Regions from separate parts of the Marinospirillum alkalitolerans genome, predicted to be linked through region 3. Evidence: predicted binding sites of a transcription regulator. Region 3 holds the regulator's gene; each other region holds the start of a gene.
What was found. The regulator PhoB, encoded in region 3, activates phosphate uptake and scavenging genes when phosphate is short. The targets are predictions, from matches to a motif close to TGTCATANNNNTGTCANA.
Positions count from the first base shown of each region.

Region 1: the regulator PhoB is predicted to act here: its motif matches at 4,277-4,294, upstream of V6U78_RS06220 (CYTH domain-containing protein).
Region 2: the regulator PhoB is predicted to act here: its motif matches at 3,533-3,550, upstream of V6U78_RS11940 (DUF6482 family protein).

Region 1 covers NZ_JBANFI010000003.1:276,061-282,187, reverse strand. The annotation lists gene V6U78_RS06240 (Lnb N-terminal periplasmic domain-containing protein) at 1-43, shown strand, start outside; gene V6U78_RS06235 (alpha/beta hydrolase) at 25-936, shown strand; gene argA (amino-acid N-acetyltransferase) at 1,037-2,344, opposite strand; gene V6U78_RS06225 (Na/Pi cotransporter family protein) at 2,432-4,189, opposite strand; gene V6U78_RS06220 (CYTH domain-containing protein) at 4,385-5,836, shown strand; gene V6U78_RS06215 (hypothetical protein) at 6,013-6,127, shown strand, end outside.
Region 2 covers NZ_JBANFI010000009.1:9,064-15,190, reverse strand. The annotation lists gene V6U78_RS11950 (putative monovalent cation/H+ antiporter subunit A) at 1-1,753, opposite strand, end outside; gene hemH (ferrochelatase) at 1,920-2,966, opposite strand; gene V6U78_RS11940 (DUF6482 family protein) at 3,103-3,414, opposite strand; gene V6U78_RS11935 (MATE family efflux transporter) at 3,589-4,953, opposite strand; gene V6U78_RS11930 (MarR family winged helix-turn-helix transcriptional regulator) at 4,979-5,452, opposite strand; gene V6U78_RS11925 (methyltransferase) at 5,714-6,127, shown strand, end outside.
Region 3 covers NZ_JBANFI010000002.1:135,652-141,778, forward strand. The annotation lists gene hemW (radical SAM family heme chaperone HemW) at 1-160, opposite strand, end outside; gene rdgB (RdgB/HAM1 family non-canonical purine NTP pyrophosphatase) at 168-776, opposite strand; gene V6U78_RS03585 (DUF4426 domain-containing protein) at 853-1,320, opposite strand; gene phoB (phosphate regulon transcriptional regulator PhoB) at 1,541-2,230, shown strand; gene phoR (phosphate regulon sensor histidine kinase PhoR) at 2,245-3,531, shown strand; gene V6U78_RS03600 (response regulator) at 3,528-4,343, opposite strand; gene V6U78_RS03605 (methyl-accepting chemotaxis protein) at 4,573-6,127, shown strand, end outside.

The DNA.
Region 1 (6,127 bases), on a different contig from region 3:
ATCGAGATGGCAGGTGGGTCTAACATGGCTGCACTATTTTTAAAGTCTTTTCTTGTTGTGAGCCGCCTTCTTGTCAGGCGTATTCGTTGGGTGTTGTTGATCGGCTTTACGCTGTTGCTTGCTGGTTGTGGGCATCTTTTTTACTGGCCTGAGCCAGGTTTGCGCGGTACACCAGACCAACTTGATTTGCCTTATCGAGATGTCTTTATCGTGAATCATCAGCAGCAGCGCTTACATGGCTGGTGGCTGGAAGCACGTCTTGAAGAAGGGCAGGCTGAGCGCGGGGTGATCTATTTTTTGCATGGCAACGCGGAAAATATCAGCACTCATTTCGCCGCTTTGAACTGGATCACGCGTCATGGTTGGTCGGTTTTTATTCTGGATTATCGTGGGTTTGGGCTTTCTGAAGGCCAGCCAGGGATTGCTGGTGTGCATCATGATGCCTATGTTGGTTTGCTCTGGGTGTTGGAGGAGGCTCAGAGCCAGCAGCTGCCGGTGGTGCTTTTTGGACAGAGCCTGGGTGCCGCAACCAGTGCCACCCTATTGGGCTTGGCTCCTGAGGCTGATCAACTGGCCGCTGTGGTACTGGATAGCCCCTTTTCAGGTTATCGTCGTATTGCGCGAGAAAAAATGAGCGAGAGCTGGCTCTTATGGGCAGGACAATACCCCTTATCTTGGTTGATTCGTGATGACTATTCCCCTGAGCGCTGGATCGCACAGCGTCCACAGCACTTGCCCTTGTTGATCCTGCATAGTTGTGCGGATGCCGTCGTGCCTTGCTCGCATGGTCAGCGCCTCTTTGATCTCGCCGCAGAGCCAAAAACCTATTGGCAGGATGAACACGCACCGCATACCGGGATGTTGAATCAGTTGTATTGGCGGCGGCAATTGCTGAGTTGGTTGGATGATCTTCCGTTGCCTGAGTTTCAGGAGTAGGTGCTTTAGGAGTAGGTGCTTTAGGAGTAGGCGCTTCAATTCAGAAGCGCCATGACAACAGAAACAGGGCGCTCAACCATGTTTCATCATGAGTGTGATATCACAGCTGCTTACAAAATACCTTTGAATTTCGTTGCCAGTTGTAGAGCGCCCGTCGGCTGGTCGGCAAGTCTTCGACTGCGGCAGGCTCAAAGCCACGTTCAATAAACCAGTGGGCGGTGTGAGTGGTCAGCACAAAGAGCTGCATGATGCCTTGCTGCTTGGCTGTTTTCTCGATTTTCGCCAACAGGCGGTCACCTCGCTGTCCTTGGCGATATTCTGGGTCCACGACAACACAAGCCAGCTCAGCCTGCTGTTCATCTGGATAGGGATAGAGAGCGGCGCAGGCGATAATGCTGCCATCCAGATCAATCACTGTAAAACGATCAATTTCGGCTTCGAGCAGCTCACGCGAGCGACGAACCAGCACGCCTTTTTCTTCTAAGGGGCGCAGTAAGGCGAGCAGGCCGCCCACATCCTCAATTTTGGCTTGGCGCAGGGTTTCATAGCTGTATTGGGTAATCAGCGTGCCCGCCCCTTCACGGGTGAAGAGTTCTTCAAGCAGGCTGCCTGAATGTTGATAGCTCAACAGATGCGCACGTTTGACACCACGACGACAGGCCGTGCAGGCCGCCTGTAAATGACGAGCCAGGCAACCATATTCAGGCACATGCGGCCAGTGCTCGGCTTCAAGTGGTGTGATGTCACGAATCAACTGCCCCTGTGCATCATGTAAGCCTTCCGCCCGACCAAGCAACAGCAGCTTATCAGCCTTGAGCTCGATCGCCGCTGCGGTGGCGACTTCTTCGGCATCAAGATCAAAGGCTTCCCCTGTTGCGGAATAACCTAGCGGTGGCAAGAGCACGATATTGCCCTGATCCAGCAGGCGCTTTAAGGGCTCAACCTGAATCCGGCGCACTTCGCCCGAAAAATGAAAGTCCACGCCTTCACGCACACCCAAGGGACGCGCCATCACCAGATTGCCGCTCACCACCTGAACGCCTTGGTGCTGTAAAGAGGCTTGGCTGAGGCTCATGCTGAGACGACGCTCCAGCTCCACACGCAGCGTGCCCAGCGTCTGGATCAGTGAAGGCAGGCGTGGTGGATCAATCAGCAAGCGGCCTTGATGTTCAAGCCAGGGCAGATCCTGCGCTTCAAGGGCCTGTGCCAGCTGGGGGCGTGCTCCAAAGGTGATGACCAGCTTGATGCCGAGCGAGTAGAGCAGCGCCAGATCAGTCATCAGTTCACGCTGAAAAGGCTGGATCAGGGCATCGCCCTCAAGATGAACAACAAACACGCGACCGCGATGGGCATGGATATAGGGTGCAGCCTGGCGGAACCAGTTAATTTCGGGAGTAACCTGAGACATAAGCCGTATCTTGGTGGAAATAAAAAAACCAAGACCAGAGCTTAACGCAAGGTCTTGGTTAATCCTAGTCGTACTGTGGCTGTTCGTCTAAGAAGGGTTGACCGGGGTGAAATGGCTCCCGACCAAGCGCTTACTTTTTAAACGATGTCCGCATGCTGATTCATTAACATTAATAACATGGTCGCCAATGCGCTCCATGCGATTGAGCAGATCAATGAACACCACCCCAGCGCGTGGCGAGTAGTTCCCATTCTCAAGGCGTGTATAGTGGTTTTTGCGGAACTGGTTACGCAGCTTGTTGACGGCTTTCTCCAGTGCAATGGCTTCTTCGAGCTTCACCTGACTGGGGTCTTTGGCGATATTCTGCTCCATATTGGCCACGGCTTTTTCCAACGCCTCCATCATCACCTTGATTTCTTGGCTCGCATCTTCCGGCCAGTCTGCTTGGGACTCATGCAGGCGCTCAGTGAGCTTGGCAATTTGATGGTAGATATCGCCGATACGCTCAAGATCATTGATCATGCTTTGCATATTGCGGATGCGCTCGGTGAGGTTGCGCTCGAGATGGCTGCGCTCTGAGATGCGCACCAGATAATCCGAAATTTCTATTTCGAGCTGATCAGTGGCTTTTTCCAGCTTGCGCACTTTTTTACGCAGCTTTTCGACATCGACATTTGAATCAAACAGCAGCTGTCGCACCTGCTCATGCATCTGCACGATAATCTGAGCGAACTGCTGGATTTCCTTTTGCGCCTGTTCAACAGAGAGCAGCGGTGATGTCATGACACCGGTGCTGATATGGCGCAGGTGAAACTCATCATCTTCACCACCGCGATCAGGCTGGATATATTCAACAAACTTCACAATGTAAGGAACAAGTGCAAATAAGAACACCACGTTCAGTACGTTAAAGCTGGTGTGAAAGAGTGAGAGCGCCAAGGTGGCATTAGAACGGGCTTCTGGATCACCGCTGAGCACTGAGACGCTGCTTTCTGTCACAGACATCACCACCCAGTCGATTAAATGCAAGGCAGGATAGATCAGCGCGAGCATCCAGATCACACCGAGCATATTAAAGAAAAAGTGAAAACGTGCCGAGCGTTTGGCATGCACATTCCCCACCAAGGCCGCAATATTCGCGGTGACTGTGGTGCCGATGTTTTCGCCCAGAATCATTGCAGCAGCAATCGGGAAGGACACCCAGCCTTCAAAGAGCATCACCAGCGTAATGGCGGTGGCGGCAGAAGAAGATTGAGTCAGCAGCGTCAAAATAGTGCCGACCAGCACAAACAGTAACAGAGAAAGGAAGCCGTAATCAGTAAAAGCATCTAAAAAGGCAAACATTTCTGGATTGTTGTTGATATCTGGTACGGCACCTTTGATAAACTCCAGTCCGATAAACAGAATCCCGAATCCGACCATGGCTTCGGCGATATTGCGCCAGCGGGGATTTTTGGAGAATAAGAAAGCAAAGAAAATCCCGATGACAGCCAAGGCGATAGGGGTGATCTGAAACTTAAAGCCAAAGAGCGCAACCAGCCAAGCCGTGAGGGTGGTGCCGATATTGGCGCCCATGATCACGCCGGTGGATTGCACAAAGCTCATCAAGCCCGCATTGACAAAGCTAACCGCCATGACCGTGGTGGTGGTGGAAGATTGGGTGATGGCCGTGGTAGCAAAACCGGTGATCACGCCGGTCAGGCGATTACGCGTCATCCCGCTGAGGATGCCTTTGAGACGGTTTCCAGCAATCTTCTGTAGGCCTTCACTGAAGATTTTCATCCCGAAAATGAAAATGCCGAGCGAGCCGATCAGCTGGAGAAAGTCGAATAGCGAGTAGGACATAAGTCACCTTGGCGCGTGCTGTGTGAGACATAAAGTGAGGAAGCGGCTTGTCTTGATGACAAAAGCATGAATTTTTTCTGGCGCGATTATAACGAAATTCTGACAAAAAAAAGCAAAAGTGTGCTGTATCGCTGGCACACTGCCAATGAAGTGCAACCCCGATTGTCCCGTGTTAACACCCTCAAGGAGCACGCAGTGGGCCAAGAAATAGAACTCAAATGTCGCTTTCAGGCGGAAGATCTCCCACGTCTGATGGCGCTGCTCGCTGAGCGTGGCGAAGAGCCACCCAGTGTGCGCTTAATGGAAAACATTTATTTTGATACGCCCCAGCGTGATTTACATCGCCAGCGTATGGCGTTGCGCCTGCGTCGCGTTGGTGATCGCTGGCTGCAAACCCTGAAAACCGCAGGGCAGACTGAGGGCGCGTTGACGCAGCGCGGTGAATGGGAGGTGCCCGTGGCTCAGGCACAGCTGGAGCTAAGTGCCTTGCCCGAACTGCCGTTGACTGGCGCGTGGCAGACGCAGCTTCAACCTGTTTTTCATACCGACTTTACTCGCCATGCCTGGCAGCTCAGCTGGCCTCTGGCTGATGGCAGTAAGACGCAGCTGGAATTAGCCGCTGATATCGGCGAAGTGCGCTTGCCGCCTGGCCAGGTGATGCGTCAGCAAGGGATTGCCGAACTGGAGTTGGAGTGGATCAGTGGCCCACAAGAGGGGCTTTTTGCCTGTGCGGATTTTCTGGCGCAGCATCTGGCCCTGCATCCTGCTGTGGCGAGCAAGGCACTGCGCGGTTGGTGGCTAGCAGATGCCTATGTTGCGGACGTGCCTCGTCCAACGGTTTTGCTGGATGTGGCGGCTGTCTTACAACCACGGCAGCTGCTGCATTGGGCGGGCCAGTATGCTCAGGCCTGGATGCTGGGCCGTGAGCTGGCGCAAGTCAGTGCCGATGAAGAAGCGGGTCTTGTGGCGTATCAACAGCTGCTGGGCGTACAGGCCTTGCTGGCTTTGAGTCAGTGGTTGGCTCCAGGAAGCGCACCCTATGCGGTACGACAGGCAGTGCATCAGCTGGTGCAGGCCTTTCAGCCTTGGGTCATGAGCTGCTGGCGAGATCAAGCCTTGCATCGCTTGCCATTAGAAGGTCGCGATGCAGACTGGCGACAGCAGCAGCTGGGGTATCGTCAGCGCCGTGCTGTGCAGCGTGAATTAGAGGCAAGCTTACCACTGGGGCAGTCGAGTCTGCGCTTGGTGGCCTTTTTGAGTCAGACTGTGGATGGGGGATCTGATGCGGCTGTTCAGCGCCCCTTGGCGGCAGCGGCCTTATTGAATGCGGCACGAGCGCACCTGCGCTTGCCCCGTCAGCCTATGCATGCAGCGGGCTGGATCGCCCGTTATCCAGCGCTGGTGCGCCTGGGTTTACTATTGCAGCACCTCTGCCTGAGTGCTGAGCCGGATCGTCAGGGTGTACAGAAGATGCTTGAAGATATAGGTGAGTTGGCCGGCTTGGAGCAGCTGTCGGCAGAAACCTTTGCGACCGCCTTGGGAGAGCAGGTTCGGCAACGACGTCGTCAGGAATTATTACTGCGTCTTGGGCGCCAAGCGCAAGCACTCGGTAGGGTGGTCGGAAGAGAGAAGGTGGTTAGACCTTAGTCGAATCAAGGGGCGCAGTGATATTGACAGCCTTGAGTGGGCGTGCGAGTCTGCGCCAAGCGGCAGCTGCACTCAAGGCCAAGACTTTAGAGTTGAGGTTGAAAGCTGAGTTCCGCCGCGAACAATAAAAATGAGTCTTGGCTCAATCCGAATAAAAAAACAAAAGGTACATTCTTATGAAATTGCGTCACAAGCTCGCAGGTACTGTTGCTCTTCCTCTCGCTCTGGCTGTAGCAGCTTCTACGGCAACCGCCGCCACTATTTTTGAAAATGACCAACACCGAGTGAATT
Region 2 (6,127 bases), on a different contig from region 3:
GATAACGGGCAAACAGGGTGTAGCCAACCAGCAGGGTGAAGGACATCAAAATGACACTCAGATAGTTGCGCATCGAGCCATTTTGCAGCACACGGGTTTGCCATTCAGCGGTTTTGACCATGCCATCCATAAACTTGAAGTAGCCAGCTTCTGGACCACGGGCAATCATTGGATCCAAAACGGCAATCAGACGACGATAGGCATCCCAGCGCCAGAAGAGCAGTGCACCGACAATCAAGCTACAAATCGATAAAATCAACGGTAGATTGACGCCATGCCACAGATAGAGGCTGACCTCAAGCGGTTGCCCAGCAACGCTGCTGGCCGCGCCTTGTACGAGCAGGCTGCCAGCGAATTGAGGAAAGAGACCAAAGAAGAGTGAGAGGCCTGCCAGCACAACAGGACCGGCCAGCATCGGCCAGTGAGCTTCATGCGGTGTGTGAGGCGTTTTTTTCAGCTCGCCAAAGAAGGGCTTGATCGCGACAACACCAGCAATGGCGATCCCCAGCATTGCCGAAGCCACGGCCAGAATCAAGGTGTAGGTGAGCAGCTGAGAGCCTTCGAGTACAGCTTCGAGCATCATTTCTTTAGCGATAAAACCAAACAGAGGTGGTAATCCGGCTAAAGAGAGACCCGCGATGAAGGCCGCAGCGGCGGTGATGGGCATGGCTTTACGCAGTCCGCCGAGTTCAGGTACTTCTTTGGTGCCCGTTGAATGATCCACTGCACCAGCGATCATAAACAGCGCGCCTTTATACAAGGAGTGGCCGAGCAAGAAGGCAGCAAAGGCAATCATGGCGGTTTCAGTGCCGATACCAAGCAGTAATGTCAGGGTACCGAGCGCCATCAGTGTGGAGTAGGCCAGCAGTTTTTTGATTCCGGTGCTGCGCAGGCCCATAAATGCGCCAACAAACATGGTGGTCGCTCCAAACAAAGGCAGAATAAACTGCCACGCCTCTGTACCGCCGAGGGAAGGAGAGAGGCGAGCGAGCAGATAGACTCCCGCCTTGACCATCGTGGCCGAGTGCAGATAGGAGCTGACTGGTGTTGGCGCTGCCATGGCATTGGGGAGCCAGAAGTGGAAGGGGAACTGGGCTGATTTGGTAAAAGCACCACCAAGCAAACACAACAAGGCAGCAAGATACAGAGGATGGTTTTGAATCACCTCACCCTGGGTCAGCAGCGTCTGAATCGAGTAGCTACCCCCGATCATGGCCAGCATGACCATCCCTGCCAGCAGGGCCAGACCACCACCGACGGTAATGATCAAGCCTTGCAGTGCGGCCTTACGGGCAGAAGCTTCGTGGTGATTAAAACCGATCAGCAGATAGGAGGTAATACTGGTGAGTTCCCAGAAGACAAACAGGGTGATCAGGCTATCGGAGAGAACCAGCCCCAGCATCGAAGCCATAAAGGCCAGCAGCACCATATAAAAACGGTGCAAGTCCTGATGTCCTTTCAGATATTCACTGGCATAAAGGAACACAAAGCTGCCGATCACCGTGATCAGCATCGCAAAAAGGAAGGAGAGGCCATCGAGGACGAAAGTCAGCGAAATATCCAGACCGGGAATCCACGCCCATTCATGAATAATGACCTCACCGGCGAGCATCTGCGGCAAGAAGCTGGCAAACCAGATCGCCAGACCGGCGGGCAGAAGCGCAATCAACCAGCCAAGTCGCTGGTGAAAGACACTGCTCAAAAAGGGAGTGAGGGCTGCCAAAAGGAAGCCCGAGAGCACAGCGAGCTGCATAATTCAGATTTCCTCACAAAAAGGGATTTCAGATTAATCTAGACTAATACACTAGGTTTTGCGCGACAAGAAAAACCGATCAAGCGCCCTGCTGGCAGCGCACCTTGATTAAATAAGAGAGAAAAACACAAGAGTGTGACAAAACGCCACACTCTTTGGGATGGGTTTATTGCACGCTCAGAGGCGCATTCAGTGGTGGCATCCAACCTTGGCTTTGTTCCAAGACCAGCTGAGTGAGCATCGAGAGGTGTTCAGGTGCAGCATTGAGAGCTGGAATATAGTGAAACCCATGACCACCGGCCTGTTCATAAATTTCGCAGTTTTCGCCGGCGATTTCTTCTAGGGTTTCAAGACAATCGGCACTAAATCCAGGGCAGATGACGCCAAGCGATTGGAGCTGCTGTTCGCCCAGCTGCTGCATGCTTGCATCGGTATAGGGTTGCAGCCAGGGTTCTTTGCCAAAGCGCGATTGAAAGGTCAGTAACCACTGATCTGGTTGACGTCCTAAGGCTTGTGCCAAGGCCTCAGCCGTGGCTTGGCAATGGCGCGGGTAGGGATCTCCCTGTGCAGCATAGCGTTGAGGGATACCATGAAAAGACATCACCAGTTTTTCAAAGGGTGCGCCGCGCTTAGCCTCGGCTTGGCGTACCGAGTTGGCCAGTGCCTCGATATAGGCAGGATGCTGGTGATAATCGCGGATATAGCGCAGCTCTGGCCAATGGGGGCAGTGTTTCAAACTGGCAGCGAGTCGATCAAAAGCGGCTGCGGTGGTGGTAGCGGAAAACTGGGGGTACATAGGCAGCACAAGAATGCGCTCTGCCCCCAGTTGGCGCAGCTCGCGCCCTGCGGCTTCCATGGAAGGGTTGCCATAGGTCATGGCGAGGACCACTGGAATATCTTGTCCTGTCGCCTGCTTTAAAGAGGCAGCCAGACCGCGTTGTTGCTGACGGCTGATTGCCAGCAGTGGGGAGCCTTCTTCTGTCCAGACCTCTTGGTAATTTTTGGCAACGCGTCTAGGCCGTGTGCGCAGAATGATGCCGTTCAGAATTAACCACCAGAGTGGACGCGCTAGATCAACGACACGTCGATCCCATAAAAATTCAGCAAGGTAGCGACGGACTGCATCAGGTGTCGGGGCATCTGGTGTACCAAGGTTGACCATCAACACGGCAAAAGGAGGACGTTGGTGCGGGGTGTGCGCTGCTTCCATCATTGGGCTCCACAACAGGTGAACTTAAGATGGAGACCAGTCTAGCAGAAAGGGCGTCTAGATCGTATAACTTATGTATAGGTGAGGCTGGCCGCAGGAGAAGCAAGAGCGCAGCGAGAAGTTCGCTGCGCGATAGAGACTAGCCCAGTGGAATCACGGCACGGCTGAGACCTTGAAAGCCAGGATCTTGATCAGCTTGGCGGCCCAAGACTTCATCCTGAGGAACAGACAGGCTTAAACCCTGACAGGGAAGGCCTTGGCTGTGTAGTTCTTGTTTGGCTTCATCCAGGCTACGAAAAACACGCGGGCGACCCCGCCAGTTGGTGAGCAGGTGGACTTCACCATCCACATAAATATGAACGACGTACAAGCGACTTCCCGCATGGCTAATAATGGCACTGGTCGCGTTGGGGTCAGACTTGATCCGTCTTTTGACTTGACTCATTTGCATATTGACCTCCTTTTACAGCAGAACTCAAGAATCTTTGCCTTTTACTTAGTGCATCCTAGCATCCAGAAGTTCAGCTTGTGTATAAGAATAATGCAGCAATGAGAGTCTAGTCACACAAGATGTCGTCAACATGACAAGACGCCCATCTTGTGTGGAGAGAGTCAAGAAGAGGTTTTAGTGAGGTGGCGTGTCCTGAGCTGGCGCAAGACGCTGGGGTTGAGAGAGGCGTCGCCATTGATGCCTGACCAGCAGTAAAACCAGCAACACAAGCACCAGGTTTGATAAGGGCAGGGCGAGCCAGACGCCATTGATGCCGAGCCATTGAGGCAGCAGGAATAAAAATGGCACCTGAATGGCCATGTTGCCAAGGGTGATCAAGGTGGCGGGGCGCGCTAAGCCCAGAGATTGAAACCAGGTTGCCGTGACGACTAAAAATCCATCCAAAAATAAGCCGAGCAAAAAGAGCCGCAGTGCTTGTTCGGTAATCTGCATTAATGCTGTATCGCCAGAATGGATAAAAAACTGGGCGAAAAAGTGCGGTGAAATTTGGATAGCGAGCAAAAATGCCAGCCCTGTGCTCAGGACAAAGGCGATCGCCAGGCGATAGGCGGCTTTAATCTGTGCGCTGCGGCCTGCACCATGATAGAAGCTGCTAATCGGCTGTAAACCACCGGCGACCCCTTCGGCCATCAAATAGTAGAAGGTCATCAAGTAACCGGCGATGCTATAGGCGGCGACATGGACGCTACTGCCATAGTGGAGTAGCAGTGCGTTATGCAGCACGATAGAAAAGCTCAGATAAAGATACATCAGCATACTCGAGAAGCCGGTTTGTAACAGGCGTCCGGCCCGCTTGCTCTCCCAGCGCAGTTGGCGCCAGCTGATCGGGAGCTGACTGCGACGACTAAATAGATATCCAAGGCACAAGGCGACAGAAATCAGCTCACCAAGGAGTGTGGCCAAAGCAGCCCCTTCTAAGCCATAGCCCAGCCATCCAATAAAGAGCGCATCCAGCAGAATATTGCTGATGGCGCCGATGCCCATCGCCAGCGTGGCCAGCCGTGGTGCACCTGCATTACGAACCAGCAGAGGAAAAACGATACTGGCGAGGACGATCGGCGTACCCTTTAAAAGCCAGTTCAGATAGACCTGCCCAAAAGCAAGAGCCTCGCCCTCTGCGCCTTGAGCGCGCAAGAATGCACCGCTGAAGGTAAACAGCAGGCTGCCCAAGACCAGGCTGAACAGCAGCAGCAACAAAAAACTTTGCGCCAAATACCGGCGCGCGCCTTCTGGATCACGCGCACCAAGCATCATCGACATATGGGCGCCTGTGCCGATGCCAATCATCATCCCTGCTGCCAGTAAAACACCCACCAAGGGCCAGGCAAGGCTAATTGCCGCGAGGCCTTCACCGCCAATAAAGTGGCCTACGAAAATACCATCCACGATCTGGTAAGTGCCGCTGACCATCAGTGCGGCGATGGAAGGCAGGGTGTAGTGCCAAAAGGCCCGGCTGACAGGGGCTGTATGTAGGTTCATCTTCTACTCATGTAAAAAGTGGAGTTTAGGTGCTGGTATAGGGGCGCTGCGTCAGGCTGGGAGGCACCAAAGGGCCTAAATCCAGTCCGGTGCAGGCACGCTCAAGGAGTTGTGTTAGCTGGGCCAGTTCTTCGGCGGACAGCGCCTGTTCAAAATGGGTGACGGCAGACTGGTAAATCAACGGCTCTTTTTCTTTGAGCTGGCAGGTCTTGTCACTGGGGTATAAGAGGGTGGCACGCGCATCCTCAGGACAAGCCTCGCGGTAGAGGTAGCCGCGTTCTTCTAATTTGCGTGTCATGCTGCTGGCAGAAGCCTTGCTGACTTGCATGCATTCAGCCAGCTCAGTGAGGCGCAGACCGGTTTCGTCCCAAGCCAGCAGCGTATACAGATATTGCAGTTCGCTGCTTGTCAGTTCGAGGTGCTCGGTTTGTCTGGCTTGCTCACGCCACTGGTGCCAAAGGTGCCACTCCAAACGCTGTAGGCTGTGTTCTAGGGGCATTGCTTTCTCCTGTGTCAAGATTTATAGTTAGTCAGTCTAACTAATTATTGGTTCGTCAGCAAGACGTGATCAGCGCCCTAGTCACTCAGAGCACCGCGCCTTATACTCCCCTTGGCGGCTATCCAGCCCAACGGATCAGCAAGCCTCCGCCCCCAGATGACAGAGCCACTGCTGGCCTTGCAAAGACTCCATCAAGCCTCAAGCTTTGGGTGCCGCTGAGCTGAAGTCGGCTTTCATTCAAGCAATCAACCATCAAAGACTATGAACTTCACAACGACCCTTGCCAGCTGGCAGCAGCTCGATGCTTGGCTGAGCCATCATGCTGATTTTTGGCAGCCTGTCCCTTTTTACACGCCTAAGCCGCCTTGGGCGCCGCTGGCTCCAGATTTATTCGCTGCTGTGCGTGGGCTGTCAGAGGAGGATTACCTGGCCTTGGCGGCTGATCAGGCTGCGGCGCAGCCGTGGTTGGCTGGCTATCGGTCGTCGCTTTTGCCACCACCGCTGCCGCCTTTAGAAGCCTTGACGCTGAAGAGGTCTCAAGCTCAGGCTTTGACGCTCAGTGAGGTGCAAGCGCCCCATATGCCAGAGCGTAAACGTCACCAAGCAGGATGTTTAGCTGCTCAGTTGCAGCCCTATACACGGCCTTTGGTGGATTGGTGTTCTGGTGCAGGGCAT
Region 3 (6,127 bases):
CAGCCAAGAGTGCCGCCACATAATTGGCCTCCAACTCGGCGCTGAGGCTTGGCAAGCCTGAGGTATTGGTTTTGAGCTGATGGGAGTTAAAGTCACAGTAGGGGCACTTGCGCACACACCAAGGCAGATGAATATAAAGAGAGAGCGGTGGCAAGTGCATCAGCTGGTTATCCCTCACGCTTGTGCAACTCCGACAGGAGTGCTTGCAGCGCACGACCACGATGCGATAAGCGGTTCTTTTCTGCTGCACTCAGTTCAGCGGCGGTCATCTGTAAATCAGGCAACCAAAAGAGCGGGTCATAGCCAAAGCCGCCGGTGCCTTGGGGTGCCGTCAGAATCCGCCCTGACCAGCTTTGCTGCACAATGATCGGCGTTGGGTCCTCAGCATGACGCATCAACACCAGCACACACCAATAGCGCGCTGTGCGTTGGGCTTCAGGATAAGCCGCCAGACGCTCCAATAGCAGCGCATTGTTCTGTGCATCCTGCGCACCAGGACCAGCAAAGCGCGCGGAATAAATCCCCGGTGCGCCCTTCAGGGCATCCACCTCTAAACCTGAATCATCGGCCAGCGCCGCACAACCACTGAGCTGGGCAGCATGACGTGCTTTAATCAATGCATTTTCCACAAAGGTGAGGCCAGTTTCATCGGCATCAGGGATAGAAAAATCCGCCTGTGGACGCACCTGCCAACCTAGAGGCTGCAGAATCTGGCTAAACTCAGCCAACTTGCCAGCATTACCACTGGCCAAAACAAGAGTTGCATTCTTTTGCATGGGGATCTCATCAACAAGAAATCAATCAATAAAATAACGCCGCATCTCTTCATTGAGCGGCGAAGAAAAAAACTGATTAATCAATATATAAACGCCGCAAAAACTGCAGGCGCTGTGCAGGCTGGCCATTGGCATAGTGCACCATCAAATCAAAGCGCAGGGGTTCATCATGCTGATAGCGAAAGCTGGCCACTGCGGCACTATAGCCTTCCTGTCCTGCCTGGACGTTGCGAAAATTCAAGCTGGAGAGCTGACCGGCCAGCGTGGAAGCATGACCAGAAACCCGCGCCTGCACTGGCTCACGCTGCCCATCAGCTCGCTCACGCACCACAGAGACTCGCATCAGGCCCACACCGCGACTACGTGTAATCTGATAGGCCTGAGCAATATGCGGCTCTAGAAAGGGAGTCGGCATCACATCGTAATAGATCACATACTCACCCACACGCTCCACATTGGTGTTCTGTGCCCACACGGATGCGCTGAGTAGCCATAAAGCACCAGCCATCACAACAGGGGCCAGGTTGAACAAGCGCGAGATCATGGTTTTTCTCCTCTGAAAGAGTGCCTGTTGTGCGTCGACGTGGGCGCGAAAGGCGCTGAGGCAACGAATGACACCTTCTGGGCACTTTTATTGTGAATCAATGAACAAATGGCGACATTTTCTGGTTATGCTGTCATCTTAGTGTCATTTATTCAGGTTGTAATACGCATGCAATCAAATCTGCCATCACTTTGGCAGCCACAGATGACGAGATGCCAGTATGAGCCAAAAAAAGATTCTGATCGTTGATGATGAAGCCCCTATCCGCGAAATGCTCGCTGTGGCGCTTGAAATGGCCGATTTTGACTATTTAGAAGCGGCCAATGCCCAAGAAGCCCATAGTTTGATCGTGGATCACCATCCAGACCTCATTCTACTCGATTGGATGATGCCCGGCACCAGCGGTATTGAGCTGTCGCGTCGCCTGAAAAGAGAACCGACGACCGCTGAAATCCCGATCATGATGCTCACGGCACGCAGTGAAGAGGATAACAAAATTCAAGGCCTAGAAGCAGGCGCAGATGATTACATCACCAAACCCTTCTCACCGCGTGAGCTGGTTGCCCGCATCAAGGCCGTATTACGACGCAGCACACCCGCTGGCGTCGAAGACCCAGTCGAAGTGAATGGGCTGCGCCTTGATCCGATCAGCCATCGCGTGACCTCTCATGGCCAGCCATTGGAAGTCGGCCCTACCGAGTTTCGTCTGCTGCAATTTTTCATGACCCACCAAGAGCGCGCCTATACGCGTAGCCAGCTGCTCGATCAGGTTTGGGGCGGCAATGTCTATGTCGAAGAGCGCACAGTCGATGTGCATATTCGTCGTTTGCGCAAAGCGCTAGGCAGCGAGCATGATGTGCTGATCCAAACTGTACGCGGTACTGGCTATCGCTTTTCAACGCAAATCTAGCAGTGCGCTCTCTCTTGACTCATGAACTGAAACGCACTGGCGGCTGGTTACTGGCGGCCGGTCTGCTGGGCTGGGCGCTCGGCCATCTCTGGCTGGCACTGTGTCTGACACTGGCAGCCTTACTCTGCCAGCATCTCTGGTCGCTGAGTCGCTTGATGCGCTGGTTGGCTTCACCCGAGGCAGAACCGCCCGAGGCCAGCGGTCTGTGGGGGCAGGTGCTGGATCGCCTTTATCATCAGCAGCGCTTACAGCAGGCTCAGCAGCAAGAACTGCGTGAGCTTTTGGATCGCATTCAGGATTCAGGTCAGGCCTTGCGTGATGGCGTCGTGATGCTGGATAAGGCTGGGGATCTGGAATGGTGGAATCAGGCTGCTGAGCAGCTACTGGGGCTCAGCCAACCCAGTGATCTTGGGCAGCCCATTACCCACCTGGTGCGTGAACCCCGTTTTATTGATTACTTTGAGCAGCAGCATTATCAGGAGCCACTGGTGATCCGCTCTCCTTTGGCCGATGATCGGACGCTGGAGTTTCATATTACGCTTTTTGGTGCCAATGAGCGCCTGCTGTTGGTCAGAGACTTTACCAGAATGCAGCGTCTTGAACGCATGCGGCAAGATTTTATCGCCAATGTCTCGCATGAGCTACGCACCCCCCTGACGGTTTTATCTGGCTATCTCGAAACCTTCAGCGATCATTTGCATGATCTTGCTCCTAAATGGCAGCGCGGCCTGAAGCTGATGGGCCAGCAGGCCAAACGGATGGAAAACCTGGTCGAAGATCTGCTGATGCTGTCGCGCCTTGAAACAACTGAGGTCGAATACGAGCAGGAACCCTTACAGCTACGGCCTCTGCTGGAGAGTATTCGCACTGATGCCCTGGCACTCTCAGAGCAGCAGCACCCGATTCAGCTGCATCTCCTCAGCGATCGACCTTTATATGGCTCTGAAAAGGAGCTGCGTAGCGCCTTCTCTAATCTGGTCTTCAACGCCGTCAAATACACCCCAGCGGGCACCAGCATCGAGATCTATTGGGAAGACGATGAGCAGGGAGGAGGGCAGCTGATCGTGCAAGATCATGGGCCTGGCATTGAAGCGCGCCATTTAGCGCGTTTAACAGAAAGGTTTTATCGTGTTGATCCAGGGCGCTCCACCAGCACTGGCGGAACAGGGCTTGGGCTGGCCATCGTCAAGCATGTTTTACTACGCCACGGTGCCCAGCTGACCATCGAGAGCCGACCCGGTGAAGGCAGCCGCTTCTGCTGCCATTTCCCGGCCCAGCGCATCGCTGGCTTGCTGGATTAACCCTGAGGCGCATTCAGCAGTTGATCAAACTTCTGTGCTGTTTCTGGGTCCTGCTTTAAAAAGACCGCTTTCACCAGCTGCTGTTCACTGCGTGGCGTACGTTCCGCCAATTGCTGACTGAGCACAAAAGCGCGCACACTCACCTTCAACGGCGCATCTTCTGTGCCCCCCATCAATCCAAGCAACACCGGCTGGCCAAGCTGCAAGCTGGCCTCGCGTGTCACTTGCAGGGTGATTTCACGCGGGTTCACGTCCTTCACCTGCATCGGATACTTCTGCTCAGCATTCAGCAGCAGCAAGCCCTTCTCACGCGGGCCCTTCTTGACCGTGACCGGCTTAGCCGCCAAACCACCGGCCAAAAGCTCAGCGCCACCGGCCGAGGCGATGCGATCCTTGCGCCCGAGGGAGTTCACCTCAGCCTGAGTCAGCTTGCCTGATCGGACCAGCTCTTTCATGATCTTGCTAATCAGCTGCTCAGCGGAAAAAGGCTTGGTGACATAGTTGTTCACACCAGCCTGCAAGGCTTCGACGACGTTTTCTTTTTGATCAAGGCTGGTGACCATAATAAAAGACTGATCCTGCATGTCTTCATTGGATCGAATCCATTTGAGCAGCTCTAAACCGCTCATTTCAGGCATTTCCCAGTCACACAAAATCAGATCAAAACTTTGATTCTTTAAAATACTTTGCGCACGACGCCCATTGTCTGCCTCCTGGATCTCAAACTCAGGATATTCAGCACGCAGCGTTTTTTGCACGAGATCACGGATAAACTTGGCATCATCTACAACAAGTAAACGGATTTTCTTCATTGGACTGCCTTTTTCTGAATGCTGGCACCATCAATGAACCGGCTCAATATCTAAGGAGCAGCGGCATCAATCAAAGACGACCTCACACAAATTCTACTGCATTCGGTCGATGAAAGGCAGACTTGATCTGTTGTGTGTTGATCTCGGCCCGCCTGTCAGCAAAATGTCATTTCTTTTTAGCATACTTCTGCCATGTCTTTGATTCACCTATTCATTACATAGGCTTAATATGCTGAAAAACCTTCGTTTGTCCACTCGCTTGTTCCTTATTGGTGCCATCCCGATGAGTGGATTACTGCTGGTCTTGCTCCTATCCTATTCAGCCTCAGCGCAAAAGGATCGGCTCTTTGAACGCCTTTACCAGGATAACTTAATTTATCTGTCTGATATTTTGGTGACCCAACGCCTGCTGGAGCAAACAGCGCTCGAATCCATCCGGCGTAATCGCACTGGCTGGAGTAGCAATCAAGCTACGCAGGAGGAGGTCAACACCCACCTTGCGCGAGCAGAGGAGCATTGGCAACACTTTGTTCAGCACCAAACCACGGAACGCGATGAGATTCAAACAGCTCAGGCGGCATTAGAGCAGGTTCTGGCGCTCTATCAACGCTGGATCGAACCCCTTGGGAGTGACGCCCTGACAGTGCGGGTACTCAATGAATCCACAGTGAATCATGAGATCCAGTCCACCATCCATCCGCTGGGCACAGCTCTTGAAGCCGTGATTCGTAGCCAGTTGGATCTGGCCGCTGAAGTCAGTGACGAAGCCAGCCATCTCACCGAACAAATGCTCTGGCTCTACAGTGTTGGCGGCAGTCTGCTGGTGCTCTTTTCACTCTTGCTCGCTTGGCGTATCCAGCATTCGATTCAACGCCCACTCAAGCAGCTGCGCCAAGTCATGGTGCGCGTTGCCACTGAATCCGACCTGACTCAACGCTGTGAGCTGCAAGGCCAGAACGAAATCAGCGAGGCGGCCAATGCCTTTAACCAGATGCTGGTGCACTTTCATGCGTTGATTCAAGGCATCAACCAGCAGGCCAATCGCTTGAAAAAACACGCTTCCAGAATGCAGGACATCAGCCAACTGGTCAGTGAAAGTAGCGCCCATCAATCCGAACAGGCAGAAGCCATGGCCTCTGCGCTAGAGCAGATCTCAGGCAATATTCAGGCAGTGGCAGAGAATACGCGCCATGCCGTCGATCTGGCGCAGGAATCCGATGATTTGAGTCAGGCAGGCGTCAACACGCTGAAAAAGGGGGTAGATGCCACACAAGAACTGGCCCAACTGGTGACCCAAGCGGATCAGATCATTGCCGGCCTACATCAGGAATCGACACAGATCGCGCAGGTCTTGGGCGTCATTCAAAATATTGCCGAACAAACCAATTTACTGGCACTGAATGCGGCTATTGAAGCTGCCCGTGCAGGCGATGCAGGGCGTGGCTTTGCTGTGGTCGCTGATGAAGTGCGCAGCCTATCCAGTAACACCTCTGAAGCCACACATCAAATTCATCGCAAGCTCACCGATCTGCAAAACCAAGCGGATGCAGCAGTAAAGGCGATGAAAAAAGCGCAGCAGTGCGCCACACAGAGCGTTGTGCAGGCCGACCACTCAGATCAAGCCCTGAAAAAAATCAGTCACTCGGTACAGCATATTGCCCAGGTCAACGCCGAGATCGCTCAAGCTACCGCCGAGCAAAATCTGGCAACAGAACAAACCAGCCTTGGCGTGACGCAGCTGAATCAACAAGTGATGAGTTTGAACCAGCAAGCACAAGAAGCCA